DNA from 2 places in the Kluyvera georgiana genome. Region 2 is predicted to be linked to the other one. Evidence: predicted binding sites of a transcription regulator. Region 2 holds the regulator's gene; the other holds the start of a gene.
The links. The regulator PhoB, encoded in region 2, activates phosphate uptake and scavenging genes when phosphate is short. The targets are predictions, from matches to a motif close to CTGTCATAAAACTGNCNNAT.
Positions count from the first base shown of each region.

Region 1: the regulator PhoB is predicted to act here: its motif matches at 14,658-14,677, upstream of pstS (phosphate ABC transporter substrate-binding protein PstS).

Region 1 covers NZ_CP158865.1:4,940,688-4,956,576, forward strand. Annotated here, with positions in the region: gene rsmG (16S rRNA (guanine(527)-N(7))-methyltransferase RsmG) at 1-540, shown strand, start outside; gene atpI (F0F1 ATP synthase subunit I) at 1,155-1,535, shown strand; gene atpB (F0F1 ATP synthase subunit A) at 1,544-2,359, shown strand; gene atpE (F0F1 ATP synthase subunit C) at 2,406-2,645, shown strand; gene atpF (F0F1 ATP synthase subunit B) at 2,711-3,181, shown strand; gene atpH (F0F1 ATP synthase subunit delta) at 3,196-3,729, shown strand; gene atpA (F0F1 ATP synthase subunit alpha) at 3,742-5,283, shown strand; gene atpG (F0F1 ATP synthase subunit gamma) at 5,333-6,196, shown strand; gene atpD (F0F1 ATP synthase subunit beta) at 6,223-7,605, shown strand; gene ABTW00_RS23370 (F0F1 ATP synthase subunit epsilon) at 7,626-8,045, shown strand; gene ABTW00_RS23375 (right-handed parallel beta-helix repeat-containing protein) at 8,561-10,738, opposite strand; gene glmU (bifunctional UDP-N-acetylglucosamine diphosphorylase/glucosamine-1-phosphate N-acetyltransferase GlmU) at 11,083-12,456, shown strand; gene glmS (glutamine--fructose-6-phosphate transaminase (isomerizing)) at 12,625-14,454, shown strand; gene pstS (phosphate ABC transporter substrate-binding protein PstS) at 14,753-15,793, shown strand; gene pstC (phosphate ABC transporter permease PstC) at 15,866-15,889, shown strand, end outside.
Region 2 covers NZ_CP158865.1:3,769,710-3,785,598, forward strand. Annotated here, with positions in the region: gene queA (tRNA preQ1(34) S-adenosylmethionine ribosyltransferase-isomerase QueA) at 1-249, opposite strand, end outside; gene acpH (ACP phosphodiesterase) at 341-922, shown strand; gene ABTW00_RS17995 (peroxiredoxin) at 1,094-1,696, shown strand; gene ABTW00_RS18000 (amidohydrolase) at 1,766-3,634, opposite strand; gene ABTW00_RS18005 (antibiotic biosynthesis monooxygenase) at 3,654-4,196, opposite strand; gene ABTW00_RS18010 (hydrolase) at 4,256-4,897, opposite strand; gene ABTW00_RS18015 (LysR family transcriptional regulator) at 5,171-6,073, shown strand; gene malZ (maltodextrin glucosidase) at 6,067-7,884, opposite strand; gene proY (proline-specific permease ProY) at 8,039-9,391, opposite strand; gene brnQ (branched-chain amino acid transporter carrier protein BrnQ) at 9,519-10,838, opposite strand; gene phoR (phosphate regulon sensor histidine kinase PhoR) at 11,248-12,543, opposite strand; gene phoB (phosphate response regulator transcription factor PhoB) at 12,565-13,254, opposite strand; gene sbcD (exonuclease subunit SbcD) at 13,446-14,648, shown strand; gene sbcC (exonuclease subunit SbcC) at 14,645-15,889, shown strand, end outside.

The DNA.
Region 1 (15,889 bases), 1.2 Mb from region 2:
GATATGCTGCACAAGTGGAACAAAGCGTACAACCTGACGTCGGTACGCGATCCTAACGAGATGCTGGTGCGCCACATCCTCGACAGCATTGTGGTGGCGCCGTCGCTGAAAGGTGAACGCTTTATTGATGTTGGCACCGGACCGGGGCTGCCGGGAATTCCGCTGTCTATCGTTCGTCCGGATGCGCACTTTACGCTCCTCGATAGTCTGGGCAAGCGCGTTCGCTTCCTGCGTCAGGTCCAGCACGAGCTTGCGCTAACTAACATCACGCCGGTACAGAGCCGCGTTGAAGCGTTTCCGGCCGAGCCGCCGTTTGATGGCGTTATCAGCCGCGCCTTCGCGTCGCTGAACGATATGGTGAGCTGGTGTCATCACCTGCCGGGTCAAGAAGGCCGTTTTTATGCACTAAAAGGCCAGTTGCCTGAAGATGAGATTACGCAGCTTCCGCCGCAGTTCAGCGTCGAATCCATTGTTGAACTGCGGGTTCCTCAGCTGGAAGGGGAGCGTCATTTGGTGATTATTGCACCAAAGAAAATTTAATATTTATCAAAAAAAGTAGAAAAAAAATGCGGTCTCTGGTGTTAACAAATTGGCGACACAACGCGCCAGCGACCTGCTTAATTTAACTCGTATTTAACGTGTTTTTATCTTCTCAATAACCAAGCTTTTTTTGTTAATGATGAAAATAGTAAACATGGAAAATATCAGCTTGCTATAAGTCATCACGTTAGCCATTTTGTCATGTTAATAATTTATTATGAATGTCAATGAATGGTTTTTGTTCTGTTTCTACGTGTTTTTAAAAGAGTGCTCTGATTTCGTCTTAGATATCAAAACGATGAGATGTCATCTTTTGCTACGTTGATACAGATGATGAGCGCTAAAATGTTTAATATGTGATCTTGTGCACGCTTTGTAGCCACTGTTTTAGCTGTATTTGCAGTTTTGTACGATCGTTCACACTTTGGCGAAAAGTAGAAAAATAGCGTGAATGAAAAATATTTAAATATTTATTCACGTTTTGGCTACTTATTGTTTGAAATCACGGGGCGTCACCGTATAATTTGACCGCTTTTTGATGCTTGACTCCGAGCTTTAAAGAACGTTTTATACGACACGCGGCATACCTCGAAGGGAGCAGGAGTAGAAACGTGATGTCTATGTCGCTCGTGAGTCGAAACGTTGCTCGTAAGCTTCTGTTCATTCAGCTTCTGGCAGTGATAGCAAGCGGATTGCTGTTCAGCCTAAAAGACCCCTTCTGGGGCATCTCCGCCGCGTGTGGAGGCCTGGCAGTGTTACTGCCTAATATGTTGTTTATGATTTTTGCCTGGCGTCACCAGGTGAATACACCCGCGAAGGGCAAAGTGGCCTGGACGTTCGCCTTCGGCGAAGCGTTTAAGGTGCTAGCGATGCTGGTGTTACTGATTGTGGCGCTGGCGGTTTTAAAGGCGGTATTCTTACCGCTGATCGTTACATGGATTTTGGTGCTAGTTGTTCAGATACTGGCACCCGCTGTAATTAACAACAAAGGGTAAAAGGCATCATGGCTTCTGAAAATATGACGCCGCAGGAATACATAGGGCACCACCTGAATAACCTTCAGTTGGACCTACGTACTTTCTCGCTGGTAGATCCGCATAACCCCCCAGCCACCTTCTGGACGCTCAATATTGACTCCATGTTCTTCTCGGTGGTGCTGGGTCTGTTGTTCCTGCTTATGTTCCGTAGCGTTGCCAAAAAAGCGACCAGCGGCGTACCAGGTAAATTTCAGACCGCGATTGAGCTGGTAATCGGCTTTGTTCATGGCAGTGTCAAAGACATGTACCATGGCAAAAGCAAGGTTATCGCCCCGCTTGCCCTGACTATCTTCGTCTGGGTCTTCCTGATGAACCTGATGGACTTACTGCCTATCGACCTGCTGCCGTATATTGCTGAGCATATACTGGGCCTGCCGGCGCTGCGCGTGGTTCCGTCTGCGGACGTAAACATTACCCTGTCTATGGCACTGGGCGTGTTTATCCTGATTCTGTTCTACAGCATCAAAATGAAAGGCATCGGTGGCTTCGCTAAAGAGCTGACACTGCAGCCGTTCAATCACTGGGCATTTATTCCTGTCAACTTAATCCTTGAAGGGGTAAGCCTGCTGTCCAAACCAGTATCTCTGGGTCTGCGACTGTTCGGCAACATGTATGCCGGTGAGCTGATTTTCATTCTGATTGCTGGCCTGCTGCCGTGGTGGTCACAGTGGATTCTGAATGTGCCTTGGGCCATTTTCCACATCCTGATTATTACGCTGCAAGCCTTCATCTTCATGGTTCTGACGATTGTCTATCTGTCGATGGCGTCTGAAGAGCATTAATTTACCAACACTACTACGTTTTAACTGAAACAAACTGGAGACTGTCATGGAAAACCTGAATATGGATCTGCTGTACATGGCTGCCGCTGTGATGATGGGTCTGGCGGCAATCGGTGCTGCGATCGGTATCGGCATCCTCGGGGGCAAATTCCTGGAAGGCGCAGCGCGTCAACCGGATCTGATTCCTCTGCTGCGTACTCAGTTCTTTATCGTTATGGGTCTGGTGGATGCTATCCCGATGATCGCTGTAGGTCTGGGTCTGTACGTGATGTTCGCTGTCGCGTAGTAAGCGTTGCTTTGAATTAAGTAAGAGCAATATCAGAACGTTAACTAGATAAGAGGCATTGTGCTGTGAATCTTAACGCAACAATCCTCGGCCAGGCCATCGCGTTTGTCCTGTTCGTTCTGTTCTGCATGAAATACGTATGGCCGCCATTAATGGCTGCCATCGAAAAACGTCAAAAAGAGATTGCTGACGGTCTTTCTTCTGCAGAACGAGCTAAAAAGGATTTGGACCTTGCACAGGCCAATGCGACCGACCAGCTGAAAAAAGCAAAAGCGGAAGCCCAGGTTATCATTGAGCAGGCGAACAAACGTCGCTCCCAGATCCTGGACGAAGCCAAAGCTGAAGCAGAGCAGGAACGTACTAAAATCGTGGCACAGGCTCAGGCAGAAATCGACGCCGAGCGTAAACGTGCTCGCGAAGAACTGCGTAAGCAAGTCGCTATCCTGGCTGTTGCTGGCGCCGAGAAGATCATCGAACGTTCCGTGGATGAAGCTGCTAACAGCGACATCGTGGATAAACTTGTCGCTGAACTGTAAGGAGGGAGGGGCTGATGTCTGAATTTGTTACGGTAGCTCGCCCCTACGCCAAAGCAGCTTTTGACTTTGCCGTCGAACACAAAAGCGTAGATCGCTGGCAGGACATGCTGGCGTTTGCCGCCGAAGTGACGAAGAACGAACAAATGGCAGAGCTTCTGTCTGGCGCACTGGCGCCGGAAACGCTCTCTACGTCGTTTATCGCAGTATGCGGTGAGCAACTGGACGAAAACGGTCAGAACCTGATTAAGGTGATGGCTGAAAACGGTCGTCTTAAAGTGCTCCCTGATGTTCTTGAGCAGTTTGTACACCTGCGCGCCGCGAGTGAAGCTACCTCTGAGGTAGAAGTCATTTCCGCTAATGCGCTGAGTGAAGAACAGCTCGCGAAAATCACCGCCGCGATGGAAAAGCGTCTGTCACGCAAAGTTAAGCTGAATTGCAAAATCGATAAGTCTGTAATGGCAGGCGTTATCATCCGAGCGGGTGATATGGTCATTGATGGCAGCGTACGCGGCCGTCTTGAACGCCTTGCAGACGTCTTGCAGTCTTAAGGGGACTGGAGCATGCAACTGAATTCCACCGAAATCAGCGAACTGATCAAGCAGCGCATTGCTCAGTTCAATGTTGTGAGTGAAGCTCACAACGAAGGTACTATTGTTTCTGTAAGTGACGGTGTTATCCGCATTCACGGCCTGGCCGATTGTATGCAGGGTGAGATGATTTCCCTGCCGGGTAACCGTTACGCTATCGCACTGAACCTGGAGCGCGACTCCGTTGGTGCTGTAGTTATGGGTCCGTACGCTGACCTTGCCGAAGGCATGACCGTCAAGTGTACTGGTCGTATCCTGGAAGTTCCGGTTGGCCGCGGCCTGCTGGGTCGTGTGGTTAACACCCTGGGTGCACCAATCGATGGTAAAGGCGCGCTGGACAACGACGGCTTCTCCGCCGTTGAAGCTATCGCACCGGGCGTAATCGAACGTCAGTCCGTCGATCAGCCGGTTCAGACCGGTTATAAATCCGTTGATGCCATGATCCCAATCGGTCGTGGTCAGCGTGAACTGATCATCGGCGACCGTCAGACCGGTAAAACCGCGCTGGCAATCGACGCCATCATCAACCAACGTGATTCCGGCATCAAGTGCGTCTACGTGGCTATCGGCCAGAAAGCGTCCACCATTTCTAACGTGGTACGTAAACTGGAAGAACACGGCGCGCTGGCTAACACCATCGTTGTTGTGGCAACCGCGTCTGAATCCGCTGCACTGCAATACCTGGCGCCATATGCCGGTTGCGCAATGGGCGAATACTTCCGCGACCGCGGCGAAGATGCGCTGATCATTTATGATGACCTGTCTAAACAGGCTGTCGCATACCGTCAGATCTCCCTGCTGCTGCGTCGTCCGCCTGGACGTGAAGCATTCCCGGGCGACGTATTCTACCTCCACTCTCGTCTGCTGGAGCGTGCTGCGCGTGTTAACGCCGAATACGTTGAAACCTTCACCAAAGGTGAAGTGAAAGGGAAAACCGGTTCTCTGACCGCGCTGCCGATTATCGAAACGCAGGCCGGTGACGTTTCCGCATTCGTTCCGACCAACGTAATTTCCATTACCGATGGTCAGATCTTCCTGGAAACCAACCTGTTCAACGCCGGTATTCGTCCTGCGGTTAACCCGGGTATCTCCGTATCCCGTGTTGGTGGTGCAGCTCAGACCAAGATCATGAAGAAACTGTCCGGTGGTATCCGTACCGCGCTGGCACAGTATCGTGAACTGGCAGCATTCTCCCAGTTCGCATCTGACCTTGACGATGCAACCCGTAAGCAGCTGGACCACGGTCAGAAAGTAACTGAACTGCTGAAACAGAAACAGTATGCGCCGATGTCCGTTGCGCAGCAGTCTCTGGTTCTGTTCGCGGCAGAACGTGGTTATCTGGCGGATGTAGAACTGGCGAAAATCGGTAGCTTCGAAGCCGCTCTGCTGGCTTACGTTGACCGTGATCACGCTCCGTTGATGCAAGAGATCAACCAGTCCGGTGGCTATAACGACGAAATCGAAGGCAAGCTGAAAGGCATCCTCGATTCCTTCAAAGCAACCCAATCCTGGTAAAGTCTGACGGCCTGTCTTAGGGCAGGCCGTAGGCATTGAGGAGAAGCTCATGGCCGGCGCAAAAGAGATACGTAGTAAGATCGCAAGCGTCCAGAACACGCAAAAGATCACTAAAGCGATGGAGATGGTCGCCGCTTCCAAAATGCGTAAATCGCAGGATCGCATGGCGGCCAGCCGTCCTTATGCAGATACCATGCGCAAAGTGATTGGTCACCTTGCGAACGGTAATCTGGAATATAAGCACCCGTACCTGGAAGAACGCGACGTTAAGCGCGTGGGCTACCTGGTGGTGTCTACCGACCGTGGTCTGTGCGGTGGCTTGAACATTAACCTGTTCAAGAAACTGCTGGCGGATATGAAGGCATGGACCGAAAAAGGCGTTCAGTGCGACCTCGCAATGATCGGCTCTAAAGGTGTGTCCTTCTTTAATTCCGTAGGTGGCAACATTGTCGCTCAGGTTACCGGTATGGGCGATAAACCAGCCCTGTCCGAACTGATCGGTCCGGTAAAAGTGATGTTGCAGGCCTACGACGAAGGTCGTCTGGACAAGCTTTATATTGTCAGCAACAAATTTATTAACACCATGTCTCAGGTGCCGACGATCACCCAACTGCTGCCGTTACCGGCTTCAGAAGATGATGATCTGAAACGTAAAACCTGGGATTACCTGTACGAACCCGATCCGAAAGCGCTGCTGGATACCCTCCTGCGTCGCTATGTCGAATCTCAGGTCTATCAGGGCGTGGTAGAAAACCTGGCCAGCGAGCAGGCCGCACGTATGGTTGCGATGAAAGCCGCGACCGACAATGGCGGCAGCCTGATTAAAGAGCTGCAGTTGGTATACAACAAAGCTCGTCAGGCCAGCATTACTCAGGAACTCACCGAGATCGTCGGTGGTGCATCCGCGGTATAACCAGGTTAATTCGTAGAGGATTCAAGATGGCTACTGGAAAAATTGTCCAGGTAATCGGCGCCGTAGTTGACGTCGAATTCCCTCAGGATGCCGTACCGCGCGTGTACGAAGCCCTTGAGGTACAGAATGGTAATGAAGTGCTGGTGCTGGAAGTTCAGCAGCAGCTCGGTGGCGGTATCGTGCGTACCATCGCCATGGGTTCCTCCGACGGTCTGCGTCGCGGTCTGGAAGTTAAAGATCTCGAGCACCCGATCGAAGTTCCGGTAGGTAAAGCAACACTGGGTCGTATCATGAACGTACTGGGTCACCCGGTAGACATGAAAGGCGACATCGGTGAAGAAGAGCGTTGGGCTATCCACCGCGCTGCGCCTTCCTACGAAGAGCTGTCCAGCTCTCAGGAACTGCTGGAAACCGGTATCAAAGTTATCGACCTGATGTGTCCGTTCGCGAAGGGCGGTAAAGTCGGTCTGTTCGGCGGTGCGGGTGTTGGTAAAACCGTAAACATGATGGAGCTGATCCGTAACATCGCGATCGAGCACTCCGGTTACTCTGTGTTTGCGGGCGTAGGTGAACGTACTCGTGAGGGTAACGACTTCTACCACGAAATGACCGACTCCAACGTTATCGATAAAGTATCCCTGGTGTATGGCCAGATGAACGAGCCGCCGGGAAACCGTCTGCGCGTTGCGCTGACCGGCCTGACCATGGCTGAGAAATTCCGTGACGAAGGTCGTGACGTACTGCTGTTCGTCGATAACATCTATCGTTACACCCTGGCCGGTACTGAAGTATCTGCACTGCTGGGTCGTATGCCTTCAGCGGTAGGTTACCAGCCGACTCTGGCGGAAGAGATGGGCGTTCTGCAGGAACGTATCACCTCCACCAAGACCGGTTCTATCACCTCCGTACAGGCGGTATACGTACCTGCGGATGACTTAACTGACCCATCCCCAGCAACTACCTTTGCTCACTTAGATGCAACCGTAGTACTGAGCCGTCAGATCGCATCCCTGGGTATCTACCCTGCGGTTGACCCGCTGGACTCCACCAGCCGTCAGCTGGATCCGCTGGTTGTTGGTCAGGAACACTACGACACCGCGCGTGGCGTTCAGTCCATCCTGCAGCGTTATCAGGAACTGAAAGACATCATCGCCATCCTGGGTATGGATGAATTGTCTGAAGAAGACAAACTGGTGGTAGCACGCGCTCGTAAAATTCAGCGCTTCCTGTCCCAGCCGTTCTTCGTAGCAGAAGTATTCACCGGTTCTCCGGGTAAATACGTTTCGCTGAAAGACACCATCCGTGGCTTTAAAGGCATCATGGACGGCGAATACGATCACCTGCCGGAGCAGGCGTTCTACATGGTCGGTTCCATTGACGAAGCAGTGGAAAAAGCCAAAAAACTTTAACGCCTTAATCGGAGGGTGATATGGCAATGACTTACCACCTGGACGTCGTCAGCGCAGAGCAACAAATGTTCTCTGGTCTGGTCGAGAAAATCCAGGTAACGGGTAGCGAAGGTGAGCTGGGTATTTACCCGGGCCACGCCCCGCTGCTCACCGCCATTAAGCCTGGTATGATTCGCATCGTTAAACAGCACGGCCACGAAGAGTTTATCTATCTGTCCGGCGGCATTCTTGAAGTGCAGTCTGGCACCGTGACCGTTCTGGCTGATACCGCTATTCGCGGCCAGGACCTCGACGAAGCGCGAGCTCTGGAAGCGAAACGTAAGGCCGAAGAGCACATTAAGAGCTCTCATGGTGACGTGGATTACGCTCAGGCGTCTGCGGAACTGGCCAAAGCGATCGCTAAACTGCGCGTTATCGAGTTGACCAAAAAAGCGATGTAACACCGGCTTGAAAGTCAAAAAGCCAGTCTGGTCTCCAGGCTGGCTTTTTTTATGGTTTGTTTTAATTTAAATGAAACTGAAAAGGTATTTTAAATATTTTGTGATTTGAGTCACAAAAATGTTGATCGATAAAATCCGGAGGAGTAGACTTTGTTTTGTGAGTTGAGTCACAAAAAATATCACTACTATCGCAGGATAAAAATCATGAAACTGATCAACAAAATCATCGCTCTCTTCAGCTCTATGAACATCTCTTTCGGTACTTTCAACCTGTAAGGTTGATGACCGCGCTGACCGCCCACCTGTAGGTCAGATGCTGTTCTGTGATGCGCTGTACCGCTAACGAAAACCACAACACATGCGGTGTAAACAGAACCCAAAAATGAAGAAGGTCGCCTTACGGCGACCTTTGTATTTTGTAGGCCGGATAAGGCGTTTACGCCGCCATCCGGGAATGTCTTCGTGGCTTGCCTGATGGCGCTGCGCTTATCAGGCCTACAGCACTAACCTACGCATCAATCCTTGGTCAGGAAATTCCCGGTATCAAAACTCCCGTCCGCATTACGCTCCAGCGGCTGCGGTAACGACAGCGACTGGAAGTCTTGCGCACGCAGTTCCTTACCTTCCGTGTTCACGCTTTTTCCCTTTTCGATGAAGTAGTTCGTGGCATCGATATTCCCTACCACCGCATCGTCATATTTTCCGGGTTTGCTGCGCAGCGAAATGTTGTCGCTGAATACACCTTGCGTAGATGCATCGCCATAAGGGCTGGGGCGGAAGATGAAGTTAAAGCGCTGGTTGTCGACGGCGACGTTATTGACCACCACTAACTTGCCCGGGTTGAAGTTATCGGTGAAGCCATCAAGGTGGTTGCCGATCGCGATGCTGTTGCGGATTTCGTGAGCCACCGGCTGCCCCTCACCGCCCAGCTTGAAGCCGTTGCTGGTGTTGTCGCGGGCGACAGAGTTCTCGATCACCACCACGCCGTTGGCGCCGTCCTCAATCTTATTAAACAGATCGAAACCGTCATCAATATTGTTGTGTGAATAACACCCTTCCAGGCGGTTACCCTCACCCACGCGCATCTTTACCGCAAAACCATCAGCGTTGATCTTGCCCGGATCCTCATTACTATGGGATTCCGAGTTCACCACGCGGTTATAGCTTGCCCACAGCGGACGGCCAATCTTATCTACCGAGGAAATTTGAATCCCGGTATCGTCATTGCGATAAGCCGTGACATTCTCGATCAGGTTATGGCTGCCCTGAATACGCAGGCTCTTCCCGGTGATATCCACACCGCGTAGCGTCCAGTAGTTACCGTCCAGCAGCATGCCGTGGATAACCGCTTTACCGTTGGCTTCCAGCGTTTTACGGCCATTTTCAAGACCGCTGGCAGAGAGCGGAATATCGGTCTTCGGATAGTCGCCTGCCGCCAGCACAATTTTGCCGCCCGGCGCGACCAGATCGATGGCGGTTTGCAAATCCATCGGCGCATCGGCGGTACCTTTTGCATCTGCCTTGCCATTTGCTGCTGCGTACAGCGTGCTGGTGGAGATACCTTTCTGCTGGTTAACGGTCAACTGCTGCTCAACCGGCGTCCGGTCTTTACCGCTGGTGGGGGTAAAGGTCACCTGAAAGGTATTGCTCTCTTTCAGCGTGGCGGGCTGAGTGAACATCTCGCCGGCCTTCACCGCTTTATTCTCCCCGATCACCACTTCATTGTGCCGTACGGTAAACAGCCCGTCATAATTGGCGCGCGCTTGCAGAGTGTACTCTGGCGTCAGGCTCTTGCTACCCGAAGCGACCTGCATCACCACCGGCCATGATTTGGCAACGAACGGTTTAGAGACCACGGTTTTCGCCTCAGAGGTGGTCAGCGAAGCGTCTTTAACGGTGATTTTGGCATTACGCGACGCAAAGAAGCCCACGTAATACTGCTTTTTATCCTGCACGGAGATCATATCTGCGTGCGGTACGCGCTCGGTCACCCACTCTTCGCTCCCGACAGGGGCCCAGGCGGTCACGAAGCCGTCATTCGTCCGTTCTAGCTTCAGGCGGAACGTCGGCGACTGACGCAGATCAACCCCTTCCTTATAGCTGACCTTTTTAATCTCGGACCCGGCATTACCCCAAGGTTGGGTAATACCGTTACGCGCGATCGCCTGTAGCTTTACGCGGTAACTGTCTTTCTTGTCCTGGGTCATAATGGCGTTCATCACCATATTTGATGCCGCAGGGAACTCTTCATAACCTTCTTTCAGCGGTTCCTGGCGTGGAATGCCGATGATATCGCGCACCAGTAGCCCCGCACCTTCCTGTGCGGCTGGTTTAGCGCCGTTTTCCGGACCAAACTGATCGACGGTCACCGTGGCTGAGAGAACAAAGTTCTCATCGCTCGGTAACGTGGTGTAGAAGAAGGTTAAACCGTCGTGTGAATTGGCGATTTTGCCACCGCGGCTTTCAATAGTGATAGGTTTGCTGAGATCGGCAATCTGCTGTGGCGTCAGCGTTTTACCGTCGATGGTGACGTTATTCACGCCAACTTTCTCCGGAAGAACGTTGGAGGAGAAGTTAACGTCGGTGGACTGCCCAAAAGCGATCGCCTTCCATTGCTGGGGCGTCTGGGCCTGCGCCGAGAGAGAGAGCGCTGCGCTACAAAGGGTAAGAGCCAGAGGTATCTTCTTGTTCATATTATCTTCCTGAATGGTTGAGCGCCGTAATTATCAACAAATTAAAACGGTGTTTCTTTTTTGCGCGTCACAATAATGAGTAAATAAAACACCGTTTTGAAATGGTTTATCCTTTATTCAGGTGATAAAAAAACAGCATAAGCAGTGAGATAGCGCTGAATCTGGCGCTGAGCCTGATTTCTTACAAGACAAATAGATTTGATATAGACGAAAATAAGGGCAGAAAGTCAGGACTAAAGGGGATGTTGGACGTTTTATCAGCAGGCCATTTCATGCTGAAAAATATGTAGAATTTTCAACAAGAACCCGGTTTACTTCATACTTAATCTACAGACAGGATACCTATGTCTAACCGTACCATGAGCGTTGTGATCCTTGCCGCAGGCAAAGGCACGCGTATGTATTCCGATCTTCCTAAAGTGCTGCACACGCTGGCTGGCAAGCCGATGGTGCAGCATGTCATTGATGCCGCGAATCATGTTGGCGCGAACCAGGTTCACCTGGTGTACGGTCACGGCGGTGATTTACTTAAGCAAGCCTTATCCGACGACAACCTGAACTGGGTGCTGCAGGCTGAACAGCTGGGCACCGGACATGCGATGCAGCAGGCTGCGCCGTTCTTCGCGGATGACGAAGATATTCTGATGCTGTACGGCGACGTGCCGCTGATCTCTGTTGAAACGCTGCAGCGTCTGCGCGAAGCCAAGCCGCAGGGCGGAATAGGTCTGCTGACGGTAGTGCTGGACGATCCGAGCGGCTATGGCCGCATTACCCGTGAAAACGGCAAAGTAACCGGTATTGTCGAGCACAAAGATGCCACCGAAGCACAGCGTCAGATTCAGGAAATTAACACCGGTATCCTGATTGCTAACGGTGCGGACCTGAAGCGCTGGCTGGCGAAGCTCGACAATAACAATGCGCAGGGCGAATTCTATATCACCGATATTATCGCCATGGCGTATCAGGAAGGGCGTGAAATTGCCGCGGTGCATCCGGCGCGTATCAGTGAAACCGACGGCGTGAATAACCGCCTGCAGCTTTCCCGCCTTGAACGTATTTATCAGTCTGAGCAGGCTGAAAAGCTGCTGCTGGCCGGCGTGATGCTGCGTGACCCGGCGCGTTTTGACTTACGTGGTACCTTGTCTTACGGGCGCGATGTCGAAATAGATACTAACGTTATCCTTGAGGGCAACGTGGTGCTGGGCGATCGCGTCAAAATCGGCGCGGGCTGCGTGATCAAAAACGCCACCATCGGTGACGACTGTGAAATCAGTCCGTACAGCGTGGTGGAAGATGCGCATCTGGAAGCGGCCTGCACCATCGGGCCATTCGCGCGTCTGCGTCCGGGCGCTGAACTGCTGGAAGGCGCTCACGTTGGTAACTTCGTCGAAATGAAGAAAGCGCGTCTGGGCAAAGGCTCGAAGGCCGGCCATCTGACCTACCTCGGCGACGCGGAAATTGGCGACAACGTGAATATCGGTGCGGGTACCATTACCTGCAACTACGATGGCGCGAATAAGTTTAAAACCATTATCGGCGATGACGTGTTCGTCGGCTCCGACAGCCAGCTGGTGGCCCCAGTGACGATTGGCAAAGGCGTGACGATTGCCGCCGGGACCACCGTCACCCGCAACGTCGCGGATAACGAACTGGTACTCAGCCGCGTACCGCAGGTACACAAGCAAGGCTGGCAGCGTCCGGTAAAGATTAAGAAGTAGGCCTGATAAGGCGTAGCCGCATCAGGCAACAACGGCGAGGAGATAACATAATCTCCCGCCGACCATGCAGTACCTATAAAAATAACCCCACTCTCTACAAGGCTCGGGGCGCCCGGTATACGGGCAACAGGTTGACCGACAACGCGTAAAAAATCGGAACATAAACTTATGTGTGGAATTGTTGGCGCAGTCGCGCAACGTGATGTAGCTGAAATCCTTCTCGAGGGCCTCCGTCGTCTGGAATACCGTGGATACGACTCTGCGGGTTTGGCTGTGGTGGATGCAGAAGGTCATATGACCCGTCTGCGTCGTCTGGGAAAAGTCCAGATGCTGGCTCAGGCAGCGGAAGAACAACCGCTCTCCGGCGGCACCGGTATTGCTCACACCCGTTGGGCAACCCATGGCGAACCATCGGAAGGCAATGCGCATCCGCATGTGTCTGAGCACATTGCGGTGGTGCATAACGGCATCATCGAAAACCACGAACCGCTGCGCGAAATGCTGCAAGCGCGCGGCTATGTCTTCGTTTCAGCGACCGACACCGAAGTGATTGCTCACCTGGTGCATTGGGAGATGGAACAGGGCGGTACCTTACGTGAAGCGGTGCTGCGCGCGATTCCACAGCTGCGCGGCGCTTACGGTACGGTCATTATGGACTCCCGCGATCCGAGCACGCTGCTGGCAGCGCGTTCCGGTAGCCCATTGGTGATTGGCCTTGGGATGGGCGAGAACTTTATCGCTTCTGACCAGCTGGCGCTGCTGCCGGTAACCCGTCGATTCATCTTCCTGGAAGAGGGGGATATCGCGGAAGTGACCCGCCGTACCGTGGCTATCTTCGATAAGACCGGCGCGGAAGTGACGCGTCAGGATATTGAATCAAACGTGCAGTACGATGCCGGTGATAAAGGCATCTACCGCCACTACATGCAGAAAGAGATTTACGAGCAGCCGAATGCCATCAAAAACACCTTAACCGGGCGTATTAGCCACGGCCAGGTGGATCTGAGCGAGCTGGGGCCGGAGGCCGATGCGCTGCTGGCGAAGGTTGAGCACATTCAGATTATCGCCTGCGGGACTTCCTATAATTCGGGAATGGTGGCGCGCTATTGGTTTGAATCGCTGGCCGGTATGCCGTGCGATGTCGAGATCGCGTCGGAATTCCGCTACCGCAAATCCGCCGTGCGCCCGAATAGCCTGGTTATTACTCTCTCGCAGTCCGGTGAAACCGCCGATACGTTGGCAGGCCTGCGCTTGACCAAAGAGCTGGGTTACCTGGGCTCGCTGGCGATTTGTAACGTCGCGGGCTCGTCGCTGGTGCGCGAATCCGACCTGGCGATCATGACCAAAGCGGGCGCGGAGATTGGCGTTGCCTCCACCAAAGCGTTTACGACTCAGCTGACCGTTCTGCTGCTGCTGGTGGCAAAAATGGCTCGCCTGAAAGGTCTGGATGCCGCCGTTGAGCACGATATTGTGCACGGTCTGCAGGCGCTGCCAAGCCGCATTGAGCAGATGCTGTCGCAGGACAAACGCATTGAGCTGCTTGCAGAAGACTTCTCCGACAAGCATCACGCGCTGTTCCTTGGCCGCGGCGATCAGTACCCGATCGCGCTGGAAGGCGCGCTGAAGCTGAAAGAGATCTCCTATATTCACGCGGAAGCCTACGCCGCTGGCGAGCTGAAGCACGGCCCGCTGGCGCTGATTGATGCAGATATGCCGGTGATTGTCGTCGCACCGAACAACGAGCTGCTGGAAAAACTGAAATCCAACATCGAAGAGGTTCGCGCGCGCGGCGGTGAGCTGTATGTCTTTGCCGATCAGGACGCGGCGTTTACCGATAGCGACAACATGCACATCATCGAGCTGCCGCACGTGGAAGAGGTCATCGCGCCTATTTTCTACACCGTGCCCCTACAGCTGCTGGCCTATCACGTGGCGCTGATTAAGGGCACCGACGTTGACCAGCCGCGCAACCTGGCAAAATCGGTGACCGTGGAATAATCGTCACCCTTTGATGAATCATCCGGCTATGCCTCAGGCATAGCCGGATTTTTTTTATCCGCTATAACTGTCATAAAGCACGACGGTTTTGCTGTCATAAAAAGAAAATCCCTCTGAAATTTTAGTGTAAATATTTTTCACAACTAACTGATTTTAATGGTTTTAATTATCCTGTTTTTTATAGGTGTTTCTGTGTCATTAAACTGTCATAAACCTTACATATAACTGTCACCTGATTGTCCTATTTTGCTCCTCGTAGCCACTAAACAATCATTTACGGATTCTTGCAGGAGACATTATGAAAGTTATGCGTACCACTGTCGCAACTGTTGTCGCCGCGACCTTATCGATGAGCGCTTTCTCTGCATTCGCAGCAGCAAGCCTGACAGGCGCGGGTGCAACTTTCCCAGCGCCGGTGTATGCCAAATGGGCTGATACCTACAACAAAGAAACCGGTAATAAAGTGAATTACCAGGGTATCGGCTCCTCCGGTGGCGTAAAACAAATTACTGCAAATACCGTTGATTTCGGCGCATCCGATGCCCCGCTGTCTGACGAAAAACTGGCTCAGGAAGGCCTGTTCCAGTTTCCGACGGTGATCGGCGGTGTGGTGCTGGCCGTTAACATCCCTGGCCTGAAATCCGGCGAGCTGGTGCTTGACGGTAAAACGCTGGGTGACATCTACCTGGGCAAAATCAAGAAGTGGGATGACGAAGCCATCACCAAACTGAACCCAGGCGTTAAGCTGCCTTCTCAGAACATCGCCGTTGTGCGTCGTGCTGATGGTTCCGGTACCTCCTTCGTGTTCACCAGCTACCTGTCTAAAGTGAACGAAGAGTGGAAATCGAAAATTGGCGCGGGCTCTACCGTAAACTGGCCGACCGGTCTGGGCGGTAAAGGCAACGACGGTATCGCGGCGTTCGTACAGCGTCTGCCTGGCTCTATCGGCTACGTTGAATACGCTTACGCCAAGCAGAACAACCTGGCTTACACCAAACTGGTTTCTGCCGACGGCAAACCGGTTAGCCCGACCGAAGATAACTTCGCTAACGCGGCTAAGGGCGTTGACTGGAGCAAAACCTTCGCACAGGACCTGACCAACCAGAAGGGTGACAACGCGTGGCCGATTACTTCCACCACCTTCATCCTGGTACACAAAGAGCAGAAGAAACCTGAGCAGGGCGCTGAAGTGCTGAAGTTCTTTGATTGGGCATACAAAAACGGCGGCAAGCAGGCGAACGAGCTTGACTATGCTTCTCTGCCGGAAAGCGTGGTTGAGCAGGTTCGTGCTGCATGGAAGACCAACGTAAAAGACAGCAGCGGTAAAGCGCTGTACTGATGACGGTCGCCCGGCGGGAACGCCGGGCAGCTGTAAATGTCGTGGCGGATTTTAAACTGGAAAGAGTGATTTATGGCTGCAACTAAGCCTGCTTTT
Region 2 (15,889 bases):
CTCGACCAGCACTTCAATCTTGCCGCCGCTGGCTTTACGGCCAAACAGACGCGCCGGGATCACGCGGGTATTGTTAAAGACCAGAAGATCGCCAGGGTTGAGCTTGTCGAGCAAATCGGTGAAAGTACCGTGCGTCAGCGCGCCCGTCGGCCCGTCCAGCGACAGCAAGCGACAGCTGCTGCGCTCGGCTTGTGGATAGTGGGCAATCAGGGATTCAGGTAGTTCAAAGGAGAAATCGGCAACGCGCATGACTGTGACTCTGGGCTTAATAATGAGGCGGGTAGTCTAGTGCCGGTGCGTCGTCCCTGCAACCCTTACCCCTCTGGATAAACAGTAAACCATGAATTTTCTCGCTCACCTGCATCTCGCACACCTCGCCGACAGCTCGCTGTCGGGCAATCTGCTGGCCGATTTTGTGCGCGGCAACCCGCAGCAGGACTATCCGGCCGCCATCGTTGACGGTATTCATCTGCATCGCCGCATCGACGTGATGACCGACAACCTGCCGCAGGTGAAAGAGGCCCGCGAGTGGTTTCGTCCCGAGACGCGCCGGGTCGCGCCAATCACCCTTGACGTGATGTGGGACCACTTTCTCTCCCGCCACTGGGCGCAAATTTCACCCGATATCGCCCTGCCCGATTTTGTGCGCTATGCCCATGAGCAGGTCATCACTATTCTGCCCCAGGCTCCGGCGCGCTTTATTACCCTGAACGAGCACCTGTGGTCGGAACGCTGGCTTGAGCGCTATGGCGAGATGGCGTTTATCCAGCGCGTTCTTAACGGCATGGCCAGCCGCCGGCCTAAACTCGATGCGCTACGTGATTCATGGCACGATCTCGATGCCCACTATGCCGCCCTGGAGACCCGCTTCTGGCAGTTTTACCCGCAAATGATGCGCCAGGCGAAAAACAAAGCGCTGTAAGCCTTGCGCTCTGCGCGGGAAGCGCTATTCTTAAAAACTTGGAAAAAATAAATTATTGATAGGTAAAACCTAATAAATTAATCGTCAAAGCCTTTTTGTATTAGCCGCTTACCCTCCCTATACTGGCCCGCGTTGCGTTCCATTAACCTTATAAATTCAAAGGAGAACCCCATGGTTCTGGTTACTCGTCAAGCGCCTGACTTCACCGCAGCTGCGGTACTGGGCAACGGTGAAATCGTTGAGAAATTCAATTTCAAACAGCACACCCAGGGTAAAGCCACCGTTCTGTTCTTCTGGCCGATGGACTTCACCTTCGTCTGCCCGTCTGAGCTGATCGCCTTCGACAAACGTTACGAAGAGTTCCAGAAGCGCGGCGTTGAAGTGGTTGGCGTCTCCTTTGACTCCGAATTCGTTCACAACGCATGGCGTAACACGCCGGTCGACAAAGGCGGCATCGGCGCGGTGAAATATGCGATGGTTGCCGACGTTAAGCGCGAAATCCAGAAAGCTTACGGTATCGAACATCCGGACGAAGGCGTTGCGCTGCGCGGCTCCTTCCTGATCGACGCTAACGGCGTTGTTCGCCACCAGGTGGTTAACGACCTGCCGCTGGGCCGTAACATCGACGAAATGCTGCGTATGGTTGATGCGCTGCAGTTCCACGAGCAGCACGGCGAAGTGTGCCCGGCGCAGTGGGAAAAAGGGAAAGAAGGCATGAACGCGTCTCCGGACGGCGTGGCTAAGTACCTGAGCGAGAACGTATCCAGCCTGTAATCGGCTCGCGTTCTGCTGAAAAGGCTCGCATTTTGCGAGCCTTTTTTGTTATCCGAAGTCAGCGAAAGATTAGAACGAGAAGCAGGAACAACCCAGCGCGCCCCAGAAAGCACGGTCATCGGATACCGGCACGCCGGATTTGCGCGCCAGATCGTGCTGATGCCCGTGCACACCGCAGCTACCGCAGCACTGGTGCATCTGCACGACCGCGCCGATATGCTCGGATCCCGGAGGCGCGGAACGGTAGTGCCCCGGCACTTTGACCACCGGTGACCACTCCGGCAGCACCGGAATGGGCGGCGGCGCCAGCGGGGTAAAGTGCCCGGCGGCATACACCACGCGGCCATCGACAATCGTCATTACTGACTCAATCCCCTTAATCTCCTCTTCCGGTACGCTGAAGTAATCCTTCGACAGCGTCACCAGATCCGCCAGTTGCCCGGCGGCAATACGGCCTTTTTTGCCCTGCTCGCTGGAGAACCAGGCGCTACCCGCCGTCCACAGCTCCAGCGCCACGTCGCGCGGCAGGCGATTTTCGTCGTCGTACATCGCCAACCCGCCAACGGTTCGCCCGGATACCAGCCAGTACAGCGCCGTCCACGGGTTATAGCTCGCCACGCGCGTTGCATCGGTACCGAGGCCAACCGGCACCTCCATCTCCAGCATCTTCGCCACCGGCGGCGTGTGTTTCACCGCGTCTTTCCCGTAGCGATCGACAAAGTATTCCCCCTGGAAAGCCATTCGGTGCTGCACCGCGATGCCGCCCCCCAGCGCTTTCACACGTTCGATATTGCGTTCGGTAATGGTCTCGGCGTGGTCAAAGAACCAGTGCAGACCGTTAAACGGAATATCGCGGTTCACCTTCTCAAACACATCGAGCATGCGGCTGATGGATTCATCATAGGTAGCATGCAGGCGGAACGGCCAGCGGTGCTCGACCAGATGGCGCACCACGCGTTCCAGCTCCTCTTCCATTCCTGGCGGCAGATCCGGACGCGGCTGCAGGAAGTCTTCAAAATCGGCTGCCGAAAATACCAGCATTTCCCCCGCCCCGTTGGCACGATAAAAATCCGTACCCTGCCCCGGCTTGAGCATATCGGTCCAGCGCTCGAAGTCGTCCAGCTCCTGCTTCGGACGCTGGGTAAACAGGTTGTAGGCGATACGAATGGTCATCTGCTTGTTAGCATGCAGCTGTTCGATAATTTCGTAATCTTCCGGGTAGTTCTGGAAACCGCCGCCCGCGTCGATGGCGCTGGTCAGGCCCAGCCGGTTGAGTTCGCGCATAAACTGGCGGGTAGAGTTCACCTGCTGTTCCAGCGGCAGCTTCGGCCCTTTCGCCAGCGTGGCGTAAAGGATCATGGCGTTCGGTTTGGCGATCAGCATCCCGGTGGGGTTGCCGTTGTTATCGCGAACGATCTCGCCGCCCGCCGGTGCCGGCGTCTCTTTGGTATAGCCGACGGCTTTCAGCGCCGCGCGGTTGAGCAATGCGCGATCGTAGAGGTGCAGCACAAACACCGGCGTATCCGGCACGGCTTCGTTCAGCTCTTCCAGCGTCGGCATGCGGCGTTCAGCGAACTGGAACTCGCTCCAGCCACCGACAACGCGCACCCACTGCGGCGACGGCGTACGGTCGGCCTGCTCTTTCAGCATCCGCAGGGCATCCGCCAGCGACGGCACGCCTTCCCAGCGCAGTTCAAGGTTGTAGTTCAGACCGCCGCGAATCAAGTGCAGGTGCGAGTCGTTAAGCCCTGGCACCACGGTGTGGCCATGAAGGTCGATAATCTGCGTACCTTCGCCCGCATAAGACAACATCTGCGCGTCGCTACCGACGGCGAGGATTTTGCCATCGGCGATCGCCACCGCTTCGGCGCGCGGCTGTTGCGGGTCCAGAGTATGAATCTGCCCCTGAGTTAAGATCAGTGTGGCTGTTTGTGACATAACGTTCTCCTTGGCCAGCTCAGGCTTTTTTTAGCCAGCCGGCAAACAGGCGGGTCACGATGGGCATCCAGAACCAGACCACCAGCGCGACCACACAGGCATCGTTGAGAAAATGCAGCAACAAGGTTCCCTTTAACGAAGGCAGCAGCGCGCCGGTAATCGCGGGCACCAGGTTAGTACTGGGGAAAATCACCAGCAGCGTTATCAGAAACTGTTTCCAGCGTTTCGGCTGGCGGACATGCGCTGCGGGCGGCGTAAACCAGAAGGCGGGTTCGGTACGAATTTCAGTGTGATCGCCTTCGCCGAGCAGCGGCGCAATCTCATTAACCAGCTGGCGACGGACGTCAGACTGAGTCCAGGCGTAAAGGTGTTCGAGAGTGTCAAAGCGAATAATAATATTCCACGCCGTCTGCCCGTCGACCGGGCGAATCACGTTCGCGCCCAGATGGCCGGGGTAGCTCGCCGCCACGGGCATAATTTCGCCCAGCCAGGCTTCATATTGTGCGACGTGTTCAGGGCGAATGGCGTGAGTAATCACCAGCGTGACGTGCTTTTGCGTCATGACGATAGGTTCCTTGCGCTGACCAACCGACGGGGAGAAGCCCCGTCGGCATCCTCACCTTAGGCTTTACGTTCAGGTGCGCCATGCACCATGGTGTAAGCGTAATCCACGCCCATCCCGTAAGCGCCGCTGTGTTCACGTACCAGATCCATCACCGCGTCGTAAGTCTCTTTGCGCGACCAGTCGCGCTGGTACTCCAGCAGGACCTGCTGCCAGGTTACCGGCACTGCGCCAGCCTGTACCATGCGGTCAATAGAACGCTCGTGAGCGTCAACGGAGGTACCGCCAGAAGTGTCGGTCACCACATACACTTCATAGCCTGCTTCCAACGCCATCAGGGCCGGGAAGGTCAGGCAGACTTCGGTCCACAGCGCGGAAATAATCAGCTTTTTACGCCCGGTTGCTTCCACTGCTTTAACAAACGCAGCGTCTTCCCAGGAGTTCATTGAGGTTCGTTCGATAGGTTTTACATCAGGGTGGACGGCAAGCAATTCAGGCCAAATATAGCCGCTGAAACTTTTGGTTTCCACGGAAGTATAAATAACCGGAACATTAAATATTTTCCCGGCTTTCGCTAACGCTACGGTATTATTTTTCAGCGTTTGACGATCGATATTTGCCACGCCAAAAGACATTTGCGGCTGATGGTCAATAAAAATAAGCGTAGAGTTTTGAGGGTCAATCAGTTCCCGAATAGACATAACACACCTTCTTAATCAATAAGTTAAAAGGCAACGGTCTTACACTGCCGTCAGCAGCAGGATCCTGAATCAGAAAGCCTGTTGAGTATAGCGGGAAATTTCTAACAAGTTATTAAAGAAAACTTACCATCCTGTGACGGTATTATTTTCTTATTACGATGTATCTCATCATGAATCAAAAAAATGCGCAGGTTTCATCTAATTTATTCACTAGCATTGTTTTTTCCTATTCGTTACAACTGAGTGGTTTATTTTTCAGGATATTTTTTTCTTATGCGCATTAATCTCGACGTTTTACTGATCCTTGACGCTATCGATAAACACGGCACTTTCGCCGCTGCGGCAGAATCACTGTTTAAAACACCTGCCGCCCTGAGCTATATGATCCAGAAGCTGGAAAGCGATCTGAGTATCGAACTGCTCGATCGCTCCGGGCATCGGGCAAAATTCACCGATACCGGACGTATGGTGTTGGAAAAGGGGCGACTGCTGCTGAATGCGGCAAAGGATCTGGAAAAACAGGCGCTACAGCTGAGCGCGGGCTGGGAGAAGGAGTTGGCGATTGCGCTGGATGACTCGTTTCCTTTTGCCGCACTGCTGCCGCATATCGAAGCCTTTTATGCGCTGAACAGGCAAACACGCCTCAATTTTACCCACCATACGCTGGCCGGTTCCTGGGAAGAGCTGACGCATAACGGCGCGGATATCATACTCGGCGCCATCAACGAGCCGCCGACATCTGCGGCCTGGTCCTACCATATGCTCGGCACGCTGGACAATGTTTTCGTCGTTTCCCCCAATCACCCGCTTGCCGCGGTGCCGGAAGTCTTAACCAATGAACAGCTGTGCCTGCATCGCGCGGTGGTTATCAGCGACAGTGCGCGCTATTGTCATCCGCTGCAAACCAATCTGATGGACGAGCAGCCGCAAATTCGCGTTGATGATTTTAATAGCAAAGTGATGCTGCTTCGTGCCGGTATCGGCTGCGGTTTTCTGCCCCGACATATCGCCAGCCCGTGGCTTAGCACCGGCGAGCTGGTCGAAAAATCGGTTATCTCTTTCCGCCAGAAGGATGTTGCCTATATGGCATGGCGTAACGGTAGCGATGGCTTAGCTCAGCGCTGGTGGCGGGAAACCCTGCTCGCCAGCGCTGAGATTACTCGCCTGTATCAATGAGCGGTCCACACCGTGGCGGAAATTGCCGGGAGAGACAGCGTGGCATCAGACTGTTGCCCTTCCCCTTCCCGGCGCAGCCACTCCCCCACAGCAAGCAGCGGCGATATCGGCAGCGGCACCTCACAGGATTCCCCGCGGTTAATCGCCACCAACGCACGCTCCGCGCCCAATACGCGCAGGAATACCACCACATCGCCTTCGGCGTACAGTACCTGGCATCCACCGTGGCGCAGGGCTGGCGTCGCTTTACGCAACGCGGCTAAGCGCTGGTACAGCGCCAGCAGCGTTTGGTCCTGCTGGCTTTTATTCCACGGGAACGGCTTGCGGCAGAAGGGATCGTTATTACCATCCAGACCCACTTCATCGCCGTAATAGATACACGGCACGCCGGGCCAGCAGAACAACCACACCACCGCCAGCGGCAGACGCGCCGCGTCGCGACCGAGCAGCGATTTAAAGCGCGCGGTATCGTGGCTATCAAGCTGGTTAAACATGCGCAACTGCTGCTGATGGGACAGTCCGGCGCGATAATCCTCCATCCACGCCATGCAGGTTTGCGCATCGATTTTCTGCGGGTCGTATGAAATATCAGTGTTGGCCAGGAACCCCCACAGCGGGAAGGTAAAGCCGCGGTAGTTCATCGCCGAATCTTCCGCATCCTGCTGCAACCACTGCCGCGCATCACCAAAGTGTTCACCGAAAACGAAGGCATCCGGGCGTGCCGCTTTCGCCGACTGCGTTATCGCCGCAACGTGCTTGAGGTTGTTCTTCGCTCCCCCAGCTTCACCGAGCATATGCACAACATCCAGCCGCCAGCCGTCCATGCTCCACGGCGCTTTCAGCCAGTGACGCACAATGCTGTCCTCACCGCCGTAGATTTCGTCAATCAGCGTTGATGACTGATAGTCAAGCTTCGGTAGGCTGGAATAACCTAACCAGTCCAGCGCCTTGCCTTCGGCAGAGAAACTGTAGCGATCCCGCCACGGAGAGCTCGCATGATGACACGCGCCGTTATCGCCGCGGTGATGTCGGTCGAACCACTCATGTGTGTCGCCGCTGTGGTTGAAGACGCCATCAAGTATCAGCCGCATGCCTTCACGCTGCGTGTTGTGCCGCAGGCGCAGCAACGCATCGCTACCGCCAAACTGCGGATCCACTTCCCGGTAATTTTCGGTATCGTACTTGTGCACGCTCGGCGCGGTGAAGACCGGGTTCAGGTACAACGCGGTTACGCCCAATGCTTTGAGGTACGGCAGCTTCTCGCTGATACCGTCGAGATCGCCGCCGTAAAAGGTCGAGCCGCCGGCTTCGGCGGTCAATGGTTCATCCCAGTCGCGCAGGATGATGTCGTGCCCGGCGGCATGATGATGATAGACCTTGTCCTGCTGCTCGCTGCGCTTCTGGCTACGTGCGAAACGGTCGGGGAAAATCTGATAGAAAATCTGCTCGCTTACCCACTGCGGGCTGTCGTCCGGGCAATCATAGGCAAAGAGTTCCAGCTTCGCCGGCGGGAAGGCGCTCAAACCTTTTGGCGCAAACCATAATTGGCGGTCGTCCCACAGCAGCTTAAACGCATAGCGACGGCGCGGCTGGCCCTCATGCAGCGCGATTTCCGCACGCCACTGCACAACGTCAGCTACAGGCGATTTACCGCTACGGCGCATGGGCACCGTCGTCTCTTCGTTGTCCACTTCCGCGCGCATCGTCACCCGCTGCGGAAGGTCATCGCCGCGCAGCCACAGTGTGATAATCAGTTTATCCTGCCGCTGCTTAATAAAGGGCGCAACCGGAAGGTGCCAGGCGTTTAACATCATCTATCCCCTATCATCAAAATGAGCACACCTTGCCATACGTCCCTGCCCCTCTAATCCTCTTTCAAACTTTTTTGTAGGGAGGAGGACGGGGGCGCAGATTGCACAAACAAAAAACCCGGCGCGAGGCCGGGTTTAACAACGTTCGCGATGATCAGCGACTGCGACGGGTTTTAAACATCCACCCCACCAGCAGCAGGATAATCCACGCAAAACCAACGTACAGCGAGATGCGCGTATCCGGGTGATAGCCAATCAGGCCGATGATAAAGACCAGGAACACCAGCCCCACAATGGTAGTGGCGACGCCGCCCGGCACCTTAAACTTCAGCGCCTTAACTTCATCTGCCGACAGACGACGACGGAACGCCACCTGCGACAGCAGAATCATAATCCACACCCACACGGTGGCGAAGGTGGCCAGCGACGCGATCACCAGGAAGACGTTTTCCGGCATGATGTAGTTCAGGTACACCGCGAACAGCAGCGCGATGGTCATCACCATCACCGTCACCCACGGAATACCGCGGCGCGAGGTTTTCGCAAACACCTTCGGCGCGCTGCCCTGCTCGGCCATGCCGTGCAGCATACGCCCGACGCCAAACACATCAGAGTTAATCGCCGACAGCGATGCCGTCAGCACCACGAAGTTAAGAATACTGGCCGCGAAGGTAATCCCCATATGCTGGAAAGTCAGCACAAACGGGCTGCCGTCGGTGCCCACCTGGTTCCACGGGTAGATGGACATAATCACGAACAGCGTCCCCACGTAGAACACCAGAATACGCATCGGCACGGAGTTGATGGCGCGCGGAATGGATTTCTCCGGGTCTTTCGCTTCCCCGGCGGTGATACCGATAATCTCGATACCGCCGTAGGCGAACATCACCATCTGCAATGACATCACCATGCCGAGCCAGCCGTTGCTGAAGAAGCCGCCGTTGCTCCACAGATTATGAATACCCGTTGGCTGCCCGCCGTTGCCGATGCCCCAGATAATGATGCCAAAACCGGCCACGATCATGATGATGATGGTGGCGACTTTGAAGAAGGAGAACCAGAACTCCAGCTCGCCAAATACCTTCACGCTCATCAGGTTAATGGCGCAGATAATCAGCACCACGCTGAGCACCCAGATCCAGTGCGGTACCGCCGGGAACCAGACGCCCATATAGATGCCGAACGCAGTGACGTCGGCAATGGCGACAATCAAAATCTCAAAGCAGTAGGTCCAGCCGGTAATATAGCCCGCCAGCGGGCCGAGGTTTTCCTGCGCATAGCGGGAGAACGAGCTGGCGGCAGGGTTATGTACCGACATCTCGCCCAGTGCACGCATAATGATATAAGCGGCCACGCCGCCGATAATATAGGCCAGCAGCACGCTTGGCCCGGCCATCTTGATGGCGTCGGCGGAGCCGTAAAACAGCCCCGTACCAATTGCCGATCCGAGGGCCATAAAGCGAATGTGTCGGGTGCTTAACCCGCGCTTCAGCTTGTTGTTTTCCATCGTTTCCAGTGCCATGTCATACCCATCATCCCCGCGTCACCGCGAACGACTTAGGTGAAAGTACCCAAAATAAAAAACCACGGAACATCACGTTCCGTGGTTAAAACACCTGACTCTGCGACGCGAATTAATGCGCGCTTGATGTCACCTGACGACCCGCCATACGGTCCCAGACAATCGCCAGAACCGCCATAACGACCGTCGGCATCAGCCATGCCAGACCTTGCTCGGCCAGCGGCAGACGAGCGGCCCACCCCGGCAGCACGTCTGCGAACGCAGAGGCTTTAATCCCGTCAAGGATACCAAAAACAAGGCTGATGAACATCGGTGGTGCAATAACGCGGCCCGAATTATGCCACCAATTACGCGTAAAGCTGAGTACTACAAGTGCGATACACGGTGGATAGATGGCCGTCAGCACCGGAATCGAAATCTGAATCAGATGGCTGAGCCCCAGATTTGATACCGCCATTGAGAACAAACCAAGGATAAACACCAGCGTACGGTAGGAGAACGGCAGGTACTGAGCAAAAAACTCTGCACAAGCGCAGGTCAGGCCAACCGCGGTCACCAGACAGGCGATGAAGATCAGCGCCGCCAGCAGGAAGCTCCCGGCACCACCGAAAGTGTGCTGAACGTAAGCATGCAGAATCGCCGCGCCGTTGGCATTCTGATCGACCAGAATCGCGCTATCAGAACCCAGGCGGAACAGCGCCAGATACAGCAGCGTCAAGCCGACACCGGCCATCAGACCGGCCCAGATAGTGTAGCGAGTCAGTAAACGCGCTTCCGTCACACCGCGAGAACGCGCGGCGTTAACGATAACAATCCCGAAGACCATCGCGCCAAGCGTGTCCATGGTCAGGTAGCCGTTAACGAAACCGTTAGAAAACGCGGCGGTTTCATAGGCATCCAGCGCATGGCTGATCGGGCCCGCAGGCCAGATAACCGCCGCAACGGCCAGCACAATCAGCGCCAGAATTTTCAGCGGCGCCAGGAAGTTGCCGACGGTATCGAGCAGCTTGCCCGGATACAGCGAGACCAGAATCACCAGCGCAAAATAAATGAGGCTATAGATAAACAGCGGCAGTTCACCGCTACCGGTCAGCGGCGCAATACCAATTTCAAACGAGACGGTCGCGGTACGCGGCGTAGCGAACAGTGGCCCAACCGCCAGATAGCAGACGGTGGCAAGCAGCACACCCGCCACTTTGCCGATTGGCGTACTCAGGCTATCAACGCCGCCGCCCACTTTGGCGAGCGCGACTACGGTCAGCACCGGAAGACCCACAGCAGTAATCAGGAAGCCGATCGCCGCGGTCCAGACGTGAGGACCGGCCTGCAGACCAACCATAGGAGGAAAAATGATGTTACCTGCGCCAACAAACAACGCAAAGGTCATAAAGCCCAGAGCGATGATGTCACGCGATTTTAATTGATGGGTCATATGTAACTACTGCCTGTGGATGTGGTGTTGTAAAACAAATTTATCGCAATGGATTCAGCGGAATGATACAGAGCAAACCAACGATAAACTCAGAGGGATATGCTCCCTTCGCGGAGTAAATAAGAATAGTTTTTTGATTTACCGCGTATAAACAGTCTGTTTACGACCGTATGGGGGCCAATTTAAACGCTTATAACGTTTTAAAGCAACACGGGATCGCAAAACCAGATGATTATATTGATACTCAATTAACAACCAGACTTATTGACTGGATTTAAGAAAAACATCCGGCTAATCATGCGAACAAAAAACAACCAGACGTTCGTTAATCAGGCAGCGTTTTCTTAACTGCAAAGCAAACAGACCAGCCAGGGCTGGTCTGTGGAAAGTTAAGATGACAAGCTGGCGATCAGTCGCTGTTTTTGGCAATTAAACGTTCCGGCAGCAGGAAGCTAAAGCACGATCCCTTGCCGACTTCACTGCTAATTTCCAGGCGACTGTCGTGGTGGCTGACGGCATGTTTCACAATCGCTAACCCCAGCCCACTGCCGCCGGTCTGCCTGGAGCGCGCTTTATCCACGCGATAAAAGCGTTCGGTGAGCCTTGGCAGGTGCTCTGGCGCGATGCCCGGCCCATTATCTTCGACACTAAACAGCGCCCCATGCGGCGCATGCTGCCAGCGCACCGTAATCAACGTGCCTTCCGGCGTATGATTCACGGCGTTATAGACCAGATTCGACATCGCACTGCGCAGTTGATCCTCATTGCCCAGCACCTTCAGCGTTTCATCGACTTCAAAGCGGAACTGATGCTTCTGCTGGCTCAGCGTCTGCGCTTCACGCTCGACCACCCGCAGCATCATCGGTACGTCGATTTTTTCATTCAGCGCGAGCGTCGGCGAGGCTTCAATCTTCGACAGCGTTAACAGCTGCCTGACCAACCCTTCCATGCGCTGGGTCTGCTCGCGCATGGTGTGCAGCGCTTTTTCACGCACGTTCCCTTCCAGCACCTGCTCGTGCATCATCTCCAGATAACCTTGCAGCACGGTGAGCGGCGTACGCAGCTCATGGCTAACGTTGGCGAAGAAATTCCGCCGCGCCCCTTCCAACTGGTGCATCTGCGTCACGTCGCGCGCCACCATCAGCAGCTGACGGTCGGTATACGGCATAATGCGGATTTCCAGATGGCGACCGTTATTCAGCACCAGATGCAGCGGCTTGAGAAAATCGCGTTTTTTGAGGTGTTGGGTAAATTCGGGGTAACGCAGCAGGTTGAGGATGTTTTGCCCGCTATCGTCGGGCCAGCGAAGCCCCAGCAGCTGCTGGGCAAGGCCATTACACCAGAAGATCGCCCCTTCTTCCGTGGTCAACACCACGGCGTCTGGCAGCGACTCGGCGCCGCTACGAAAGCGTTTAATCAGATTTCCCAGCTCGCGGCGACGCTTTTTATTACGCAACTGCATCTGGTTAAGCCCGTACAGCAGCGGCTCCCAGCTGCCGCGACCCGGCGGCGGCGTCATACTTCTATCGACCCACAGCCACCACGACAAACGCAACAGATTCCAGAAATGCCAGATCAGCAGGCCGGTCACTGCCGCCAGTAAAAACCACGGCAGATAACCAAAAATCAGTCCCAGTACGACAGCCGGGAGACAGCATAATAGCAGCTCCAGGGCCAGCCTTTTCCATGACAGCCGTTCCAGCACGCGTCACTCTCCTGTCAAAAATTAGAATCGGGCAGAGAAACGATAGCCCGTGCCGCGAACGGTTTGCACCATACGATCGTGGCCGCTGTGCTCCAGCGCCTTACGCAGCCGACGAATATGAACGTCGACGGTGCGGTCTTCCACATACACGTTGGTACCCCAGACGTGGTTCAGCAGTTGTTCACGGCTGTACACGCGCTCCGGGTGAGTCATAAAGAAGTGTAATAGCTTAAACTCGGTCGGCCCCATATCGAGAGGGTTTTCGCCGGTCATCACGCGATGAGAAGTAGGGTCAAGGCTCAGGCCCTGCATCTCGATCACCTCTTCCACCGCCATCGGTGAAATGCGCCGCATCACGGCTTTAATGCGCGCGACCAGCTCTTTTGGTGAGAAGGGCTTAGTAATGTAATCATCCGCGCCCGTCTCCAGGCCACGCACCCGATCTTCCTCTTCACCGCGGGCGGTTAGCATCACCACCGGAATATCGCGGGTTAAGGCTTCACGTTTGATATGCTTAATAAATTGCAGCCCCGAACCGCCCGGTAACATCCAGTCGAGCAGAATAAGGTCGGGCCAGGGTTCATTCAGTTTACTCACTGCGGTATCGTAATCTTCCGCTTCTACCGGCTGAAAACCATTTTGTTCCAGCACGAAACAGACCATTTCGCGGATTGGCGCTTCATCTTCAACGACCAGAATACGTCTTGCCATTATTTGCCCTGTTTTTAGACATCAGTATTATATACGGCGTCATTATGCGTCAGATTTATGACAGTTTTATGATAAACATGACCGTTTGATGATCGCGCTTAACCGTTTATGACACGCGCCATACGCGCTCATCGACCCCAGCGTAGGTGAATGTTTATAATCAACTTTACGTCACTTCTTACGGAATCGCTATGCGCATTATCCATACCTCGGACTGGCACCTCGGCCAGAACTTCTACAGCAAGAGCCGCGCGGCCGAACACGATGCCTTTCTGCGCTGGCTGCTGACCACCGCCGAGGCGGAGCGCGTAGACGCGATTATCGTCGCGGGCGACATCTTCGATACCGGTTCGCCGCCGAGCTACGCGCGCGAGCTGTATAACCGCTTTGTGGTCAATCTTCAGCAAACGGGCTGCCATCTGGTGGTGCTGGCGGGCAACCATGACTCGGTGGCGACACTTAACGAATCGCGCGATATTCTGTCGTTCCTCAATACCACGGTGATTGCCAGCGCGGGTCATGCGCCGTTTATTCTGAATCAGCGCGACGGTACGCCCGGCGCAGTGTTCTGCCCGGTGCCGTTTCTGCGTCCGCGCGACATCATCACCAGCCAGGCGGGGCTTTCTGGCAATGAAAAAGTACGTCAGGTGCTGGACAGCATTACCGATTACTATCAGCAGCAGTATCAACAGGCCTGCGGGCTACGCGGCGACCTGCCGCTGCCGATCATCGCCAGCGGCCATCTGACCACCGTCGGCGCCAGTAAAAGCGACGCGGTGCGCGATATCTATATTGGCACGCTGGATGCTTTCCCGGCGCAGAATTTCCCGCCAGCCGATTACATCGCGCTGGGGCATATTCACCGGGCGCAGAAAATCGGCGGCAGCGAGCATATCCGCTACAGCGGCTCGCCTCTCCCGTTAAGCTTTGACGAAACCGGCAAAGCGAAAAGCGTAAACCTGGTGACATTTAGCGACGGCAAGCTGGCCGCAGTGACCCCGCTAACCGTCCCCATCACGCAGGCGCTGGCGGTGATTAAGGGCGATTTCGACAGCATCAGCGCACAGCTCGCGGCGTGGGAGAAAACCGATACCGAGGCCACCACATGGCTCGATATCGAAATCACCAGCGACGAATACCTGCATGATATTCAACGTAAAATCCAGGCTATCACCGACGATCTACCGGTCGAGGTACTGCTGGTGCGCCGCAGCCGCGAGCAGCGCCAGCGTATTCTGGAAAGTCAGACGCGTGAAACCCTGAGCGAGCTGAGTATTGAAGAGGTGTTCCAACGCCGCCTGGCGCTGGAAACGCTTGAGGAACCGCAGCAGCAACGCCTGCAAACGCTGTTTACCGAAACGCTAAACAGCCTTGGCGAGGAACAACAGCCATGAAAATTCTCAGCCTGCGCCTGAAAAATCTTAACTCGCTCAAAGGTGAGTGGAAAATCGATTTCACCCAAGAGCCTTTCGCCAGCAACGGTCTGTTTGCCATCACCGGCCCGACCGGCGCGGGCAAAACCACCCTGCTGGACGCCATCTGCCTGGCGCTGTACCACGAGACGCCGCGCCTCAATACCGTTTCGCAGTCACAAAATGACCTGATGACCCGCGACACCGCCGAGTGTCTGGCGGAAGTCGAGTTTGAAGTACAGGGCGTCGCCTATCGCGCCTTCTGGAGCCAGAACCGCGCGCGCAACCAGCCGGACGGTAATTTACAGGCACCGCGCGTCGAACTGGCGCGCTGCGCCGACGGGCAAATTCTGGCGGATAAGGTCAAAGACAAGCTGGAGATGACCGCGTCGCTCAGCGGGCTGGACTATGGCCGCTTTACCCGCTCCATGTTGCTCTCACAGGGCCAGTTTGCCGCCTTCCTCAACGCCAAACCGAAAGAGCGCGCCGAGCTGCTGGAAGAGTTGACCGGCACCGAAATTTACGGCCAGATTTCCGCGCAGGTCTTTGAAAAGCATAAGCAGGCGCGTAATGACCTCGACAAGCTTCAGGCCCAGGCCAGCGGTGTGGTGCTGCTGAGCGAAGAGCAGCAACAGTCCCTACAGCAAAGTTTGCAGGCGCTTACTTCCGATGAAAAGCAGTGGCAACAACAGCAGGCGACCGCCCTCACGCATCAGCAATGGCTGTCACGCCGTACGGAGCTGGAACAAGACGGGCAGAAAACCCAGCAGGCGTTGAAAGAAGCCCAGCAGACCCTGGAAGCGGCGCAGCCGCAGCTCGCCGTGCTGAGCCGCGCGCAGCCCGCTGAAGCGCTGCGCCCGCACTGGTCACAGATGCAGGAACAGGCCGCCACGGTGGCCAAAACCCGCGCGCAGGTTCTGCAAGTGAATACTCGCTTACAGGCAGCACGCACCCTGCGAGATCGCATTCGCTACAGCGCGGAACGCCAGCACGCCGCGCTCACGCAGTCGCTGCAACAACAGCAACAATGGCTTCAGGCGCATGAACATATTCAGCGCTGGCAAGGCGAGCTCACCGGATGGCGGAGCGCATTTGCTCAGCAGACGCGGGAACGTGCGCAGCAACAAACGCAAGAACAGCGCCGTAATGCGCTGGCAACACAGCTGAACCAGCTACCGCCTTCCACGCTGACGCTCACGCAGGAAGAGGTCGCCGCCCGAATC